DNA from 2 places in the Flavobacterium qiangtangense genome. Region 1 is predicted to be linked to the other one. Evidence: riboswitches for the same ligand, from Rfam matches in the RefSeq annotation. Region 1 holds a riboswitch; the other holds the start of a gene.

The links. A riboswitch is a leader RNA that binds a small molecule or an ion and turns the genes downstream of it on or off. The one in region 1 is predicted to bind S-adenosylmethionine.
Region 2: linked by a shared signal. The riboswitch ahead of ACFPVY_RS16455 (homocysteine S-methyltransferase family protein) and the one ahead of ACFPVY_RS04530 (Na+/H+ antiporter NhaC family protein) in region 1 are both predicted to bind S-adenosylmethionine.

The regions. Positions count from the first base shown of each region.
Region 1 covers NZ_JBHSQB010000004.1:307,600-315,690, forward strand. Annotated here, with positions in the region: gene sucD (succinate--CoA ligase subunit alpha) at 1-671, shown strand, start outside; gene ACFPVY_RS04520 (DNA-deoxyinosine glycosylase) at 800-1,285, shown strand; gene ACFPVY_RS04525 (pirin family protein) at 1,352-2,233, shown strand; SAM-I-IV-variant riboswitch at 2,384-2,480, shown strand; gene ACFPVY_RS04530 (Na+/H+ antiporter NhaC family protein) at 2,538-3,860, shown strand; gene fabG (3-oxoacyl-[acyl-carrier-protein] reductase) at 3,934-4,680, shown strand; gene ACFPVY_RS04540 (hypothetical protein) at 4,938-5,132, shown strand; gene ACFPVY_RS04545 (GNAT family N-acetyltransferase) at 5,129-5,668, shown strand; gene ACFPVY_RS04550 (hypothetical protein) at 5,731-7,758, shown strand; gene ACFPVY_RS04555 (LTA synthase family protein) at 7,864-8,091, shown strand, end outside.
Region 2 covers NZ_JBHSQB010000020.1:63,566-71,656, reverse strand. Annotated here, with positions in the region: gene ACFPVY_RS16470 (acyloxyacyl hydrolase) at 1-673, opposite strand, end outside; gene metF (methylenetetrahydrofolate reductase [NAD(P)H]) at 755-1,711, opposite strand; gene metH (methionine synthase) at 1,791-4,475, opposite strand; gene ACFPVY_RS16455 (homocysteine S-methyltransferase family protein) at 4,502-5,500, opposite strand; SAM riboswitch class I at 5,710-5,812, opposite strand; gene ACFPVY_RS16450 (hypothetical protein) at 5,890-6,417, opposite strand; gene ACFPVY_RS16445 (OsmC family protein) at 6,659-7,081, opposite strand; gene ACFPVY_RS16440 (T9SS type A sorting domain-containing protein) at 7,667-8,091, opposite strand, start outside.

The DNA.
Region 1 (8,091 bases):
CAACAATCATTTTTGTACCGCCAGCTTTTGCTGCTGATGCAATTATGGAAGCTGCTGATGCTGGAATTAAAGTAATTATCACGATTACAGAAGGAATTCCGGTTGCAGATATGATCAAAGCTTACGCTTATATCCAAAATAAAGAATGCCGTTTAATCGGGCCAAACTGTCCAGGTGTAATTACTCCAGGTGAAGCTAAAGTTGGTATCATGCCAGGTTTCGTTTTCAAAAAAGGTAATGTTGGTATCGTTTCAAAATCTGGAACTTTAACTTATGAAGCTGCTGACCAAGTTGTAAAACAAGGTTTGGGAATCACAACAGCGATCGGTATCGGTGGAGATCCAATTATTGGAACAACAACTAAGGAAGCGGTTGAATTGTTGATGAATGATCCAGAAACGGAATGTATCATTATGATCGGTGAAATTGGTGGACAATTAGAAGCTGATGCTGCAAAATGGGTTAAAGAAGACGGTAACAGAAAACCAGTTGTTGGATTCATCGCTGGAGAAACTGCTCCAAAAGGAAGAACAATGGGTCACGCTGGTGCAATTGTTGGTGGTGCTGATGATACAGCAGAAGCTAAAAAACGCATCATGAGAGAATGCGGCATCCACGTTGTTGATTCTCCTGCAGAAATCGGTAAAAAAGTAAAAGAAATCATGGGATAATTTTTCTATAAATTTATATAGAAAGCCTCGCAATTTTTGTGAGGCTTTTTTTGTACCTAAAAAATCAATTTCGCAAATCTTTGCAAAAAATCTTTGTGTTTCTCTGCGTTAATTTTTACTTTTAAGAAATGAAAAAAGCTTTTGCACCATTCGTAAACGAAGATTCCAAAATCATAATTCTTGGAACAATGCCAGGGGAAAAGTCGTTGGAATTACAAGAATATTATGGAAACAAAGGAAATAGTTTTTGGAAATTACTTTTTACATTATTTGACCAACCTTTGCCCGAAACTTTTGCCGAAAAAAAGCAATTATTGATAGAAAATGACATCGCTCTTTGGGATGTTTTAGAATTCTGCGAAAGAACAGGAAGCCTTGACAGTAATATCAAAAACGAAGTGCCAAATGATTTTGAGAGCTTCCATAAAACGTACCCAAACATAAAACACGTCTTTTTCTCAAGTAAAAATGCGTCAAATTATTATGATAAATATATCGGAAGAAAATCAGATTTAAAATACACAATTCTTCCTTCGCCAAGCGGAGCGAACGCTTCCAAAAGTTTTTTACAGAAATTATCAGAATGGGAAGCAATTATAGAAGCATTAAAATAATTTTGTAATTTAGATTGCTCACAAAACACTTGAACCCATTACCCAAAACCCTAAACCCAAAAAAACATGTCCAACATAGACCTAATAATAGAAGAAAGACCACGTGATATCGGAGATTTTTTAGTCGGAAGACTTTTGCCGTTTCGCAAGAAAAGAATGGTCGGTCCGTTTATTTTCATTGATCACATGGGTCCGGCAAAAATGGGACCTGAACATTACATGGACGTTGGTCAGCATCCACACATTGGTTTGGCGACTTTGACTTTTTTATTGGAAGGCGAAATTATGCACAAAGACAGCCTTGGAACTGAACAAAAAATAGCTCCAGGTTCTGTAAATTGGATGATTGCTGGAAACGGCGTCACGCATACCGAAAGAACTCCTGCGACACTCAGAGATGGCTCGGAGCACGATGTTCACGGTTATCAAATTTGGGTTGCTTTGCCCAAAGAAAAAGAAGATATGCAGCCAGAATTCCATCATTTTGACAGAAATGATTTGCCAAGATGGAAAGATGGAACAACTGATTTTACATTAGTCGCAGGAAAAGGTTACGGAAAAGAATCGCCAGTTCCGGTTCATTCTGATTTGTTTATGGTTGAAATTAAAACTGAAGATGAATATCTTTTACATACTGAAGGTCAATTGTTTGGAGAAATCGGAATTTGTGTTGTAGAAGGAGCCATCCAAGCTTGTGAGCACCACGTTGAAAAAGGAAATATGCTGGTTTCGAAATTAGACGATGCTTGTTCAATGACCTTGATGCCAAATACGCACGTTATTCTTTTTGGCGGACAGCCGTTACCCGAAGAACGTTTTATTTATTGGAATTTTGTTTCTTCAAGCAATGAAAAACTAGAAGTTGCCAAAGAACGTTGGAGAAAAAAAGAGTTTCCAAAAGTTCCAGAAGATGACAGTTATGTAGTTATGCCAGAAATACATCGGTAGATTTTAACGAAAATTTAAAAAATGCTTTGTTGATAATTCAGCAAAGCATTTTTATTTTTATGAGAGTTACACTTTTATTTCGATTGTTATTGATTATTCATAAAAATCGCATTCTGATTAAATTAAATTCAATATAAAATCTATCTTTGCATCCGTTATCACGAATCTCATAAAGAGATAGCAACCTGCAGCAACAAGCAAGGTGCTAAAACGATAAGCCAAATCCTTTGGAAAAAATGTTGTTTTCACAATTTCTTTTCGGTTAGCTTTTCGTCGTGAGCTTTATTAATTTTTAAGCAAATCGATGATGAAACATCTTAAAATTCAAGGCAATGCATTCGCCTTAATTCCTTTTTTCGTTTTTATTTTTACCTTTTTGGGAGCCGGAATCCTTCTGAATGATTTTTATGCGTTGCCTTCGCCAATTGCTGTTGTTCTTGGGATTATCGTCGCCTTTGTCATTTTCAAACAATCCATAGAATCCAAAATCGATACTTTAATTGAAGGTTGTGGCAACAGCCAAATCATCACAATGTGTCTGATTTATTTATTTTCAGGTGCTTTTGCAACGGTAACGCAAGCAATGGGAGCCGTTGATTCCGTAGTGAATTTGGGAATAAATAATATTGACCCCGAATATTTTCCATTGGGAATTTTCTTAATCGCTTCGTTTTTATCAACAGCCACGGGAACTTCCGTAGGTTCAATCGTTGCTTTGGGACCAATCGCCATAAGTTTGGCCGATAAAAGTGGCGCGTCAATGCCGTTAATTGCCGGTTCATTATTGGGCGGTTCCATGCTTGGCGATAATCTTTCTATCATTTCTGACACAACAATCGCCGCAACGCAATCGCTTGGTTGTGAAATGCGTGACAAGTTTAAAGTCAATTTGTTTATCGCGCTTCCGGCGGCAATAATTACGATTTTATTGTTGGCTTATTTAGGATTTAATTCCGAAGTAAGTTCCGTCGTTATCGAAAAAGGCGACTATCAATTGCTGTCGATTCTTCCTTATATTTTGGTCATAATTCTCGCCGTAATTGGAGTGAACGTTTTTATGACTTTATTAATCGGAATTTTAATCGCTGGAATTATCGGCTTCTTCGGAAACGATTTTACACTTTTACAATTTACGCAGAAAATCTACGAAGGTTTTTTAAGCATGACCGATATTTTCTTGCTATCAATGTTAACAGGCGGTTTGGCAACTTTGGTTCAAACAGCAGGCGGAATTGATTATGTACTTTATAAAATAAAATCGAAAATAAAGAACAAAAAATCCGCTCAAATGGGAATCGGAACTTTGGTCGGAATTACAAATATGGCCATTGCGAACAACACCGTTTCCATCGTAATCACCGGAAAAATCGCTAAAGAAATCAGCGATGAATTTGAATTGAGTCCAAAGAAAGTCGCTACAATTTTAGACGTTTTCAGTTGTGTAATTCAAGGGCTTTTGCCTTATGGCGCACAAGTTTTGCTTATTTTAAGTTTTGCCAAAGGAAAATTACAGCTATTCGACTTAATTTCAAATGCTTGGTACAACTATATTTTGTTGGTTTTTATGATAATCGCAATTTACAGTTCGGCTTGGGACAAAAGGATAAATAAATTCGTGAAAGATTAAACGATACTCAATTTCATTGCAATTGAATTCTTATATTTGTCAACCTAACAAGAGCAAACTAAATTAAAATAGAATGAAATTATTAGAAGGAAAAACAGCGATTATCACAGGCGCAAGTCGCGGAATTGGGCGAGGAATCGCTGAAGTTTTTGCAAAACACGGAGCAAACGTGGCATTCACATACAGTTCATCAGCAGAAGCGGCTAAAGTTTTAGAAGACGAATTGACTGCCCTTGGCGTTCAAGCAAAAGGCTACCAGTCAAACGCGGCAGACTTCAACGAAGCGCAAAAATTAGTTGACGACGTAATCGCGACTTTCGGAAACATCGATATCTTGATCAATAATGCTGGTATCACAAAAGACAACCTTTTGATGCGTATTTCTGAAGAAGATTTCGACACGGTAATCAACGTAAACCTGAAATCGGTTTTCAATATGACCAAAGCCGTTCAAAAAACAATGCTGAAAAACCGAAAAGGTTCGATCATCAATATGAGTTCAGTTGTAGGAGTGAAAGGAAACGCCGGACAAACAAATTATGCAGCGTCAAAAGCTGGTGTTATTGGTTTTACAAAATCGGTAGCATTAGAATTAGGTTCAAGAAACATCCGTTGTAACGCCATCGCGCCAGGATTTATCGAGACAGAAATGACCGCAAAATTAAACGACGACGTAGTTCAAGGCTGGAGAGACGGAATTCCGTTGAAACGTGGCGGAACAACTGAAGACGTTGCGAACGCCTGTCTTTTCTTGGCTTCAGACATGAGCGCGTACATCACAGGACAAGTTATGAACGTGGACGGAGGAATGCTTACTTAATATTATATAGCAGAAAGCAGTTTTCAGTACGCAGTTTGACTGTAATCTGCAAACTAAAATCTGCCATTCTTTTTTGAAGCTTTTCCCGCTTTTCACTTCAATCTTTCATCAAAAAATTTTTTTTTCTAAGGCGTGAAAGGAGCTTCCGTTGGTCGCTCTTTCACGCTAAGAAAAAATAGATTTTTTTAATGAAAGGATTTCCGCTTCAATCGGGGCTATGACTTTGATTGTCAATATTGAGTACTCAAAATGATATTATGAAAAATAGTAAAGGAATTGGAATATGCGCTATAATTATTATCCTTGTTGGGATATTTTTTATTTATGGGAAATTTGAAATTGGTTTTGTAACTGGTCAGGTAATGGTAACCTACGGACTAATTCTTCTAGCTTTATCAATAATAATTTTTATACTAGGAAAAATTAAGGAGAAAAAGGAAAACTTAAAATGACAAATTTAAAAACAAAAAGCGAAAGATTAATATTAAGGCCTGTAACAGAACAAGACACTGCGAAAATTCATCTTTTAAATTCAAATGAAGAAATTGCTAAATTTAATACTTCAGAAATTCCTCACAGTATTGAAGAAACAAAGGCAATTCTTAAAAATTGGATTTTAGAAAATAGCAAAGAAAACACACAGCGATTTACATTTGCGATTGAATTGAAAAGTGACGCTCAGCTTATTGGTTTAATTGGAATTAATATTGGAAAAATAAAATATAAAAACGCTGAAGTTTGGTTTAAATTTGACACAGAATTTTGGGGTAAAGGCTTTGCAACTGAGGCTTTGAGCGAAATTTTAAATTTTGGTTTCAATGATTTAAAATTACATAGAATAGAAGCAGGTTGCGCGGTTGAAAATATTGGTTCTATCAAAGTTTTAGAAAAAGTTGGAATGCTCAGAGAAGCACATACTAGAAAACTATTACCTTTAAAATCTGGATGGTCTGATAATTATGGATATGCAAAACTTTCTACAGATTAACTATTAGCCGTGAGCTTAGTATTTTTAAATCTTTCAATCATTAAATTTTTTAACTCTAAAAAATGACAACAAACACAATCCTATTAATCTTACTTTCAGTACTAATAGCGGGAGGTTTGTCGTTTTTTCAATATTTTTTTCGGACTAAGAATAAGTCGAAAACAAATCTTCTTTTAGTCTTTCTTCGCTTTTTTTCCATCTTTGGGATTTTGCTTTTGCTGATTAATCCAAAGATTACAAGCAATACTTTTGAGATTGTAAAAACGCCTTTGCCGATTGTTGTTGATAATTCAAGTTCTATTTCTGAGTTAAAGGCAAATGAAACGTCGTTAGAAATTTATAAAAAGTTAGTTTCTAATAAAGATTTACAAGAAAAATTTGAGATTCAGTCGTACCAATTTTCAAATGAATTTGAGCTTTCTGACAACTTTAATTTTAAGGGAAACCAAACCAATATTGATGAAGTTGCCAAAAACTTAAAAAGCATTAATAAAAATGCAACGTTCCCAACGATAATTTTAACCGACGGAAACCAAACTTCGGGAAACGATTACGTTTACAGTTTCAATCCAAATAACAAAGTTTTTCCAGTAATTCTGGGTGACACGACCACTTTTTTGGACTTAAAAATCAATCAACTGAACGTAAATAAATACGCTTTCCACAAAAATAAATTTCCGGTAGAAGTTTTTCTTCAATATTCAGGAAACAAAAGTGTTACAGCGGATTTCAGTATTTCACAAGGAAATTCGGTTGTAAGCAAACAAAGTATTTCCTTTTCTCCTTCCAAAAAATCACAGGTTTTAAATGTTTTATTGCCTGCAAATAACATCGGAGTTCAAGTTTTTAAAGCTTCGATTACTTCAAAAGAACAAGAGAAAAATACGTACAACAATATCAAGAATTTTGCAGTTGAAGTTATCGATCAAAAATCGGAAGTGGCGATAATTTCTGCAATAAATCATCCAGATATTGGTGCTTTAAAACGTTCCATTGAAACTAATCTACAACGTAAAGTAACCGTTGTTAATCCGAATAAAATCAGTTCGTTGCAAGATTATAATATTCTTGTTTTGTACCAACCAACTTCTGAATTCAAATCTGTTTTTGAAGCGAATAAAAATGCCAGTCTAAACACTTGGATTATCACCGGAACAAATACTGATTTTAACTTTTTGAACCAAATGCAAAACAGTTTGAAGTTTAAAATGAGCAGTCAGAAAGAAGATTATTTGGCTGATTTGAGCACGCAATTTAATTTGTTTGCGATTGATAATATTGGTTTTGAAAATCTTCCGCCACTGCAAAATTCTTTTGGAACGGTGACCGCGAAAGAAAATGTTGATGTCTTGCTTTCGTCAAGAATCAGAAACGTAAATACAGGCTCGCCATTGTTGGCTTATGCCGAAAATCAAGGAAAAAGAAGCGCATTTCTTTTGGGAGAAAATATCTGGAAATGGAGGCTGCAAAGCCACATCGACAATCAATCTTTCGATAAATTTGATGTTTTTGTAGATAAAACCATCCAGTTTTTGGCATCTAATAATGCGAAGAAATCTTTGGTTGTCAATCATGAAAGTTTCTACAATTCTGGTGAAGCAATTGAAATCAATGCGCAATATTTTAACAAGAATTATGAGTTTGATGAAAATGCAAAACTGACCATTTCATTGACAAATAAAGCTACGAAGCAAACCAAAAACTATGATTTATTAAAATCAACAAACTCCTATAAAGTAAATCTCGACGGACTTTCCGCTGGAATTTATAGTTTTAAAGTTGTAGAAGCAAAATCAAAAGCGACTTACACGAGCTCGTTTGAAGTTTTGGATTTTGACATTGAAAAACAATTCGTGAATCCAGATTTGAATAAATTGACACAATTGGCTTCGCAAACTAACGGAAAACTTTTCCATCCAAATCAAGTGGATGATTTGGTGAAATCTTTATTGGAAAACGAAGACTACAAAGCCGTTCAAAAAGCAATTACCAAAAAAACGCCGCTGGTAGACTGGATTTGGCTTTTAGTTTTAATCGCGATTTCTTTAGCTTCAGAATGGTTTATTAGAAAATACCACGGCTTGCTTTAAAATTAAGCGTTTCTTAAGCTGTTCTTAATCAAAGATTAAGTGAGTCTTTAGATTATCTTAAGGGAATCTGAATCTTTAAATCTCAAATTTGAAAAAAAATTAGGGATGACTTTTTCAGATTTAAAATTACAGGAACGTTACAGTCTTTTGGTGGGTTTTACAAAATGGTTTTTGCTATTTTCGTTCGGAATCAGATTATTGTTTTTTGTTTTACAATTTTCGGAAGTGACAGCTTCCTTGTTTTCCATTATTAAAACTTTTTCATACGGACTATTTTTTGATGTAGGTGTGTTGGCTTTCGTTTGGCTTTTCTCAAGTTTCTACATTCTTTTG
Region 2 (8,091 bases), on a different contig from region 1:
CGCTTTCATTGATTCCAGTTCGGAAAGAAATATTGAATTTTATGGGCTGTTTTTTGTAATTTATAGTATCAAAAACTCTTGTAGTTCGTTGATTTTCTTCGCTTTTTTCGAAGGAATAATTGACACCAAGATTAAAAGCCAACGTATTTGTACTGGTATTTGGCGACTGAAAATTGGCATTTGAATGGTGAAAAAAACTGATTCCGGCTTGAACTCCAATGTTTTTAAAAACGTTTTCTTTTTTATAATTCAGCATCAAATAAGTGGACGGCATCCAACTCGAGCCGTAAGCTAAATTCCTGAAATTTGTGTTTTTATCATACGGATTTGTATTATAAGAAACTCCTTGACCGACACGAAACATCAGATTTCTGTTTAAAAAGTAGAAATTATAATGACCGTAAAGTCCGTATAAATCGCCTAAAGTTTCATTTTTTGTATTTTCATAATGAAATGAAGCGCCATAATCTGGGAAATTGTAAGCGGACTGCCACTCTTTTTCACCGAACGTTTTTTTGTTGAAACTGATGAGAATTCCTTCGGGATGTTCGGTAATTAAATGGCGAATTGTGTTGTTGTGTGGCAAAATATTTCCGTAGAAATAATTGGCATCTACGGTAAATTTTCCGTTTTGCTCTTGCGAAAAAGCCATTGCGGAAATGAGAAGAATCAATAAACGGATAGTTTTTGGCAACACTTGTTTTGGATTAGCATTGCCAAAAATAGCCATTTAAAATAAGCCTGCAAGGATTTGCTAAAATACTTCTTTGGCAATCGCCTTGATATTTTCGGCTTTGCCCATTGAATAATAATGCAAAACCGGAATTCCTTCTTTAATCAATTCCTTGCTTTGATTGATGCACCATTCGATTCCGATTTGCTTCACGGCTTCGGGAGTTTCGGCGCGAATGACTGACATAATCAGCTCATCTGGAATGTCAACTTTGAAACGGTGAGGCACCAAATTCAATTGTTTTTTTGTGGCAATTGGCTTCAAACCCGGAATAATTGGAACGGTTATTCCTTCTTTTCTGCATTTTGCCACAAATTCGAAGAACTTTTTATTGTCAAAAAACATTTGGGTAATAATATAGGACGCTCCATTTTTTATTTTTTGTTTCAAGAAATAAATATCGCTGTCCAAACTTGGTGCTTCCATATGCTTTTCAGGATATCCGGCCACGCCAACACAGAAATTTGTGGCAGAAGAATTTTGCAATTCATCATCCAAATACATTCCTTTATTTAGGTTTGAAATCTGCGTCACCAATTCTGTTGCATAATGATTCCCTTCTTTTTCTGGCTTGAAATACGTCTCATTCTTCACAGCATCGCCACGTAAAGCGACCACGTTTTGGATTCCGAGAAAGTCCAAATCAATCAAGAAATTTTCGGTATCTTCCTTTGTAAATCCACCACAAAGAATGTGCGGAATCGCATCGACTTGGTATTTATTTTGGATTGCAGAACAAATTCCTACTGTTCCAGGGCGTTTTTTTACAACTCTTTTTTCCAATAGACCGCTTGGCAATTCTTTGTATTCGTATTCTTCACGGTGGTAAGTTACGTCAATAAATGGCGGATTGAACTCCATCAAAGGGTCAATGCTGTCAAAAATCGACTGGATATTTTGGCCTTTCAACGGCGGTAATATTTCGAAGGAAAATAATGGTTTTCCGTTTGCTTTTTCTATATGTTCGGTTACTTTCATTTGTTTTTATGTCTTAAAGTTTGAAAGTCGAAAGTCAAAAGTCCTTTACGACTTTTTGACATTTGACTTTTTGACTTGTTTAATCTGCAATATTTGGATTTAGCCATTTTTCGGCATAATCATAAGAAACATTTCGGCGTTTTGCATAATCTTCGACTTGGTCTTTTTTTATTTTTCCTAAGCCAAAATACTTGCTTTCTGGGTTTCCGAAATAATATCCTGACACCGAAGAAGCTGGCCACATCGCCATACTTTCGGTCAAAGTCACTCCTATTTCTTTATCCACATTTAATAATTTCCAAATTGTTGGCTTTTCCAAATGGTCTGGACACGCCGGATACCCAGGCGCGGGACGGATTCCTTTGTATTCTTCTTTAATCAAAGCTTCGTTATTCAAAACCTCATCAGAAGCATAACCCCAGATTTCTTTACGGATTTTTTTGTGCAAATATTCAGCAAAAGCTTCTGCAAAACGGTCACCCAAAGCTTTCACCATAATTGAGTTATAATCGTCTAAATTTTTCTCAAATTCAGATGCTTGTTCATCCACACCAAAGCCTGTCGTTACACAAAAAGCGCCCATATAATCGGTAATTCCAGAATCTTTTGGAGCTATAAAATCAGACAATGCGATGTTTGGCGCGCCTTTTGTTTTTGCTGATTGTTGCCTTAACGTCAAGAAAGTCTGCAGGTGTTTTCCGTTCTCATCAAATAATTCGATGTCGTCATCGTTTATTTGGTTTGCTGGAAAAATTCCGTAGATTCCTTTTGCTTCGAGCCAATTTTCTTCGAGCAATTGCTTCAGCATTTTTTGGGCATCGTTGAATAAAATCACGGCTTGTTCGCCAACAACTTCATCGGTCAAAATATTTGGATATTTTCCGTGTAAATCCCAAGTCCTAAAAAATGGTGTCCAGTCAATAAAATCAACTAATTCGTCTAATTTTACTTCTATGGTTTTTGCTCCGATGAAATTCGGTTTTATAGGATTGAAATTATCCCAATCTAATTTTAATTTATTTTTTCTAGCTTCTTCAATCGTATGGAAATTCTTGTCGCGACTTCGGTTCAGATAGCCTTCCCGAAGTTCATCATATTCAGAACGAAGGCTTTTAAAATAAGCTTGATTTGTATTTTTATTAATCAAATTTCCAGCGACAGTCACGGCTCGCGAAGCATCGTTGACGTGAACAACAGTTTCTCGATATTCTGGTGCAATTTTTACAGCCGTGTGTGCTCGCGAAGTTGTCGCACCGCCAATCATAATGGGAATACTGACATTCATCTTGTCCATTTGTTTCGCCAAATAAACCATTTCGTCTAAAGATGGCGTAATCAAACCGCTTAAACCGATGATATCAACTTTTTCTTCAATCGCCGTTTGGATGATTTTTTCCGGTGGAACCATTACGCCTAAATCTATAATTTCGTAATTATTACAACCTAAAACTACAGAAACAATGTTTTTTCCGATGTCGTGAACGTCGCCTTTTACTGTTGCCATTAGGACTTTTCCAGCCGAACTTGACTTTCCATCTTTTTCTTTTTCAATAAATGGTAGAAGATAAGCCACCGCTTTTTTCATCACCCTTGCCGATTTTACCACTTGTGGCAAGAACATTTTTCCACTTCCAAATAAATCTCCGACTACGTTCATTCCTGTCATCAAATTGATTTCGATAACTTCGATTGGTTTTGTGGCTAATTGTCGCGCTTCTTCAATATCGATTTCGATAAATTCGTCGATTCCTCTGACTAAAGCGTGCGTCAATCTTTCTTGAATTGGAAATGAGCGCCATTCTTGAGCTTGTTTTTCAGTAACTTCTTTGGTATCGCCTTTGATATTTTCGGCAAAAGTCAGCAATCTTTCGGTTGCGTCATCTCTTCTGTCGAGCAAAACATCTTCAACGTGTTCTAACAAATCTTTCGGAATTTGGTCGTAAATCTCCAGCATTTCTGGATTTACGATTCCCATTGTCATTCCGTTATTGATAGCGTGATATAAGAAAACCGAGTGCATCGCTTCACGAACCCTGTCGTTTCCACGGAAAGAAAACGAAACATTGCTCACGCCACCGCTGATACTTGCGTACGGAAGATTTTCTTTTATCCATTTTGTGGCACGGAAAAAATCTATTGCATTCTGGCGATGTTCTTCCATTCCGGTTGCTACTGGAAAAATATTTGGGTCAAAAATTATGTCTTCCGCTGGAAATCCGACTTGATCAACCAAAACGTCATACGATCTTTTGCAGATTTCAATTCTTCTGTCATAATTATCTGCTTGACCAACTTCATCAAACGCCATCACTATTACCGCGGCGCCATATTTTTTAATCAATTTTGCCTGACGGATAAAGTTTTCCTCGCCTTCTTTTAAACTGATCGAATTGACAACGCTTTTACCTTGGGCGACTTTCAAACCTGCTTCGATAATTTCCCATTTTGAACTATCGATCATCACAGGAACTCGAGAAATATCTGGTTCCGAAGCAATTAAATTCAAGAAAGTGGTCATTGCATGAACGCCGTCAAGCATTCCTTCGTCCATATTAATGTCGATGATTTGCGCGCCACCTTCCACTTGCGCTCTGGCGATATCTAAAGCTTCTTCGTAATTTTCTTCTTTTATTAAACGCAAGAATTTTCGAGAACCGGTCACGTTTGTACGCTCGCCGACGTTCACGAAAATACTTTCGGGTGTTATGATTAAAGGCTCAAGGCCTGATAATTTTAAATGTTTTTTACAATCGACATCTGCCATTTTGTGTTCTTCTTTTGCTACAGTTTTTAAACTGGTTCTACGATTCTTGGTGAATATTCTTTTGCGACTTCGGCAATCAGACGAATGTGTTCTGGATTCGTACCACAACATCCTCCTATTATATTAATCAAATTATCTTCGAGATATTCTCTGATCAAAACCTGCATTTCTTCTGGAGTTTGGTCGTATTGCCCAAAGGCATTTGGCAAACCTGCATTTGGATGCGCCGAAATATTAAATGAGGTATTATGAGAAAGTCGTTGCAAATAAGGTTTCAACTGATCTGCTCCCAAAGCGCAATTAAATCCGACGCTTAATAACGGAATGTGGGAAATGGAAATCAAAAAAGCTTCGACGGTTTGACCCGAAAGCGTTCTACCGGAAGCATCGGTAATTGTTCCGGAAACCATAATTGGGATATTTAAATTTCTTTCTTCTTTGACTTCTTCGATAGCAAAAAGTGCGGCTTTTGCATTTAATGTATCGAAAATTGTTTCTACCAATAAAATATCAGAACCGCCGTCAATCAAAGCTTCAACTTGCTGTTTGTAAGCAATTCGCAAATCATCAAAAGTCACGGCTCGGTAACCCGGATCGTTTACATCTGGAGACATACTTGCAGTTCTGTTTGTTGGTCCGATTGAACCTGCTACAAATCTTGGCTTGTCTGGATTTTTTGCGGTGAATTCGTCAGCGACTTCTTTGGCTAATTTTGCAGATTCGTAATTTAATTCGTAAACCAAATCTTCGAGATGGTAATCAGCCATTCCGATTGTGGTTCCTGAAAAGGTGTTGGTTTCCACGATGTCTGCGCCGGCTTCAAAATATTGGCGGTGTACGTCTTTTATAGCTTGCGGTTGAGTCAACGACAATAAATCGTTGTTCCCTTTTAACGGATGCGGAAAATCTTTGAATCTTTCGCCACGGAAATCTTCTTCAGAGAAATTATATCGCTGGAGCATTGTTCCCATCGCGCCGTCGAGGACGAGAATTCTTTCTGAGATGGCTTTGTGTATGTCTGACATTTTTTTTTCGGTACTAATTGTTACGCAATGGTTCTGTTGAAACCAAAAGTTCAATACCTTTTCTTAGATAGCTTGATGCAGAGTTTTAAGATTGCTTCGTAAACTCGCAATGACAGATTGCTGAAAAAGCAACGACCATTTGCTTCTAAAAAAAAATTATAAATATCGATATGTAGTCAGGAAAGTGAGGAAATAGAGTGTATTTCGTGTTGTTATCTATCCAAAAATTTGGTAGAATGTAGCACCTTCTTTAGTGATAAAGGGTTGCTAAGGCTTCAACGGGTCTAATCCCTCGGCCTTTCGTGATAACTGTCAATAAGTGTATGAACGTTGCAAAGTAAGGGAATTTGTTTGGGTTTTGCAACTGTTTTTTGGAAATTCTATGGCAATTAAACGGCGATTTTCAAATCTGGTTTTTCCGCGATTTCGATGATTTTGTTTAAAATGGTTTGAGAAATGGCTTGGTTTTTTGTTGGATTGATGAAGAAGAAATCTTTTCCGAATTTTTTTACGTTGGCGTTTACCGACGCGTTGAAGTCTGCTGGAAGTGTTTCTATTGCTGGATTTATGCTGATGATATCGAAATCATTTTGAAGCAATTCGAAATATTCTAGAAGCAAATCGTTGGTTTCTGTGGTGTCGATTGCAATCAAATTTTCAAGTTCGTTTTCTTGGACAAAATTGATGATGTCTTCGACTTTGAAAGGAATTGAGAATTGGATGAAATTGGCTTCCCACGAATTTTTAACTGTTGGCTTTTCGAAAAAAGCGACTGTGGAATTAGTAATTATTGGAAGTCTGACTTCGATATTTTTAGTTGAAAGGAAGGAATTTTGGTTGGAAAGTATTTGGTTTATCAAAGAACTTCCGACGGTTTCAATTCCGAAAAGGATGATATTTATTTTTTTTGTTAACATGATTTTTTAGTTTTAAACACAGATTTCACTGATTTACTCAGATTTTTTTTGCCGCCGATTTAATGATTTTTATGTTCTTGTTTTGCCCCGAATTCACTAATTTTTATTTAAAAGGATTCGATTAAAGCTTTGGCTAATTTCTTTTGCCTAAATAAAAAAGAACTGCTTTTGACTGGCGATCAAAAGCAGTCTTTTCAACAAACAAACAATAAAACAAACAAAACAATTCTTAGTTTATGCGTTATGCAGCATAATTATATTCTTTAAATAAAATCAACTCGACTGGCGTGGGATTGATTAAATTATCATAAACTGGACTTTTTTGCTGGACTAATTTCAGCCACGCTTGAAGGATTTTCAGGGAAGCATCTGTTGTTGGTTTCAAGACGATTTCAATTTTATTGAATCCGATTCTTTCTTCTTGGTTGATGGTTCCTGTGATTTCTACTTGGAGTGATTTTAGGTTCAAGCCTAATTCTTTGGCTACGTTTTGCCCGACTGCGTTTATGCATCCAGCAAATCCGGCAAGGATATATTCGAACGGATTTGGACCATCTAATTCTGGAAATCTATTATTATTGCTAATTCTGACATCGGCATTTTGAGTTTTTACAACGAATTGTTCGTTGTTTCTTGAGTATCCTAAAACATTTATCGCTTTCATAATTTTCGTATTGAGGTATTAATATTGAGATTTTAGTATTGAGTATTGAGATAAAAAAAAGTCCTTTTGGCTGGCTTACCAAAAGGACTTTACACTTGAATATAAACAGAGATTAAGTCGGTATCTTTTGGCAATAGGGCTTGAGGTGGCAATAAATCCACATCATTTTTTTACAGCAAATAATAATTATCGTATTCATCTTTTATCTTTTTTAACCTCCTCAAAAAAAAATTTGAGGAGGAGAATTGAAATGGTTGAGTTAGTTAATAGAGAATTTCAATTCTGGTATTTTTAATTCTTGATTCATTTTCAAAAAAAAACCTCTGCTTTTCGGCAGAGGCTTTTTGCTATATATTTTAAAAAATTTAAAATTTGGCAATAGTACGCTCTGCAGAATTTCTCCACATTTTGCAATACATATGACAAATAATATTTTTCATTTTTGTTACTTTTTGATGATGCAAACTTCAGAACTATTTTTGGATTTGCAACACACAATTTTAAACTTTAACATTTATTTTATTTTTTAGACACAAAAAAACCTGCTTAAAATTAAGCAGGTTTTTGTTTTTAAAATGCTGTAATTTAGTTCTTTACAATTTTAGTAGTACCTAAACCAACTTCTGTTTTAATATTCAAGAAATAAACTCCAGAAGTTAAATCAGAGATATTAATTTGTGTATCAGACACACCATTTGCATTAATATTTTTAACAACTCTTCCGTTCAAATCTGTTAATTGAATTGCGTCAATTGCATTGTTATTTTTAGATGCTACGTTAATAATTCCGTTTGATGGATTTGGATAAACTGCGAAATTTTTAGCGAAGAAATCTGAAGTTCCAGCAGTTGGTCTATCTATAGATAAAGCATCAACTCCGACGATATTTGAGTTTGCACCATCTGGACCTCCACTTGTTACAAAATATCTGAACGCCAATTTACAAGGTACAACACCTGTTAAACCAGTAACTGTATAAGTATATTGTGTCCAAGTAAATGGATAACCTG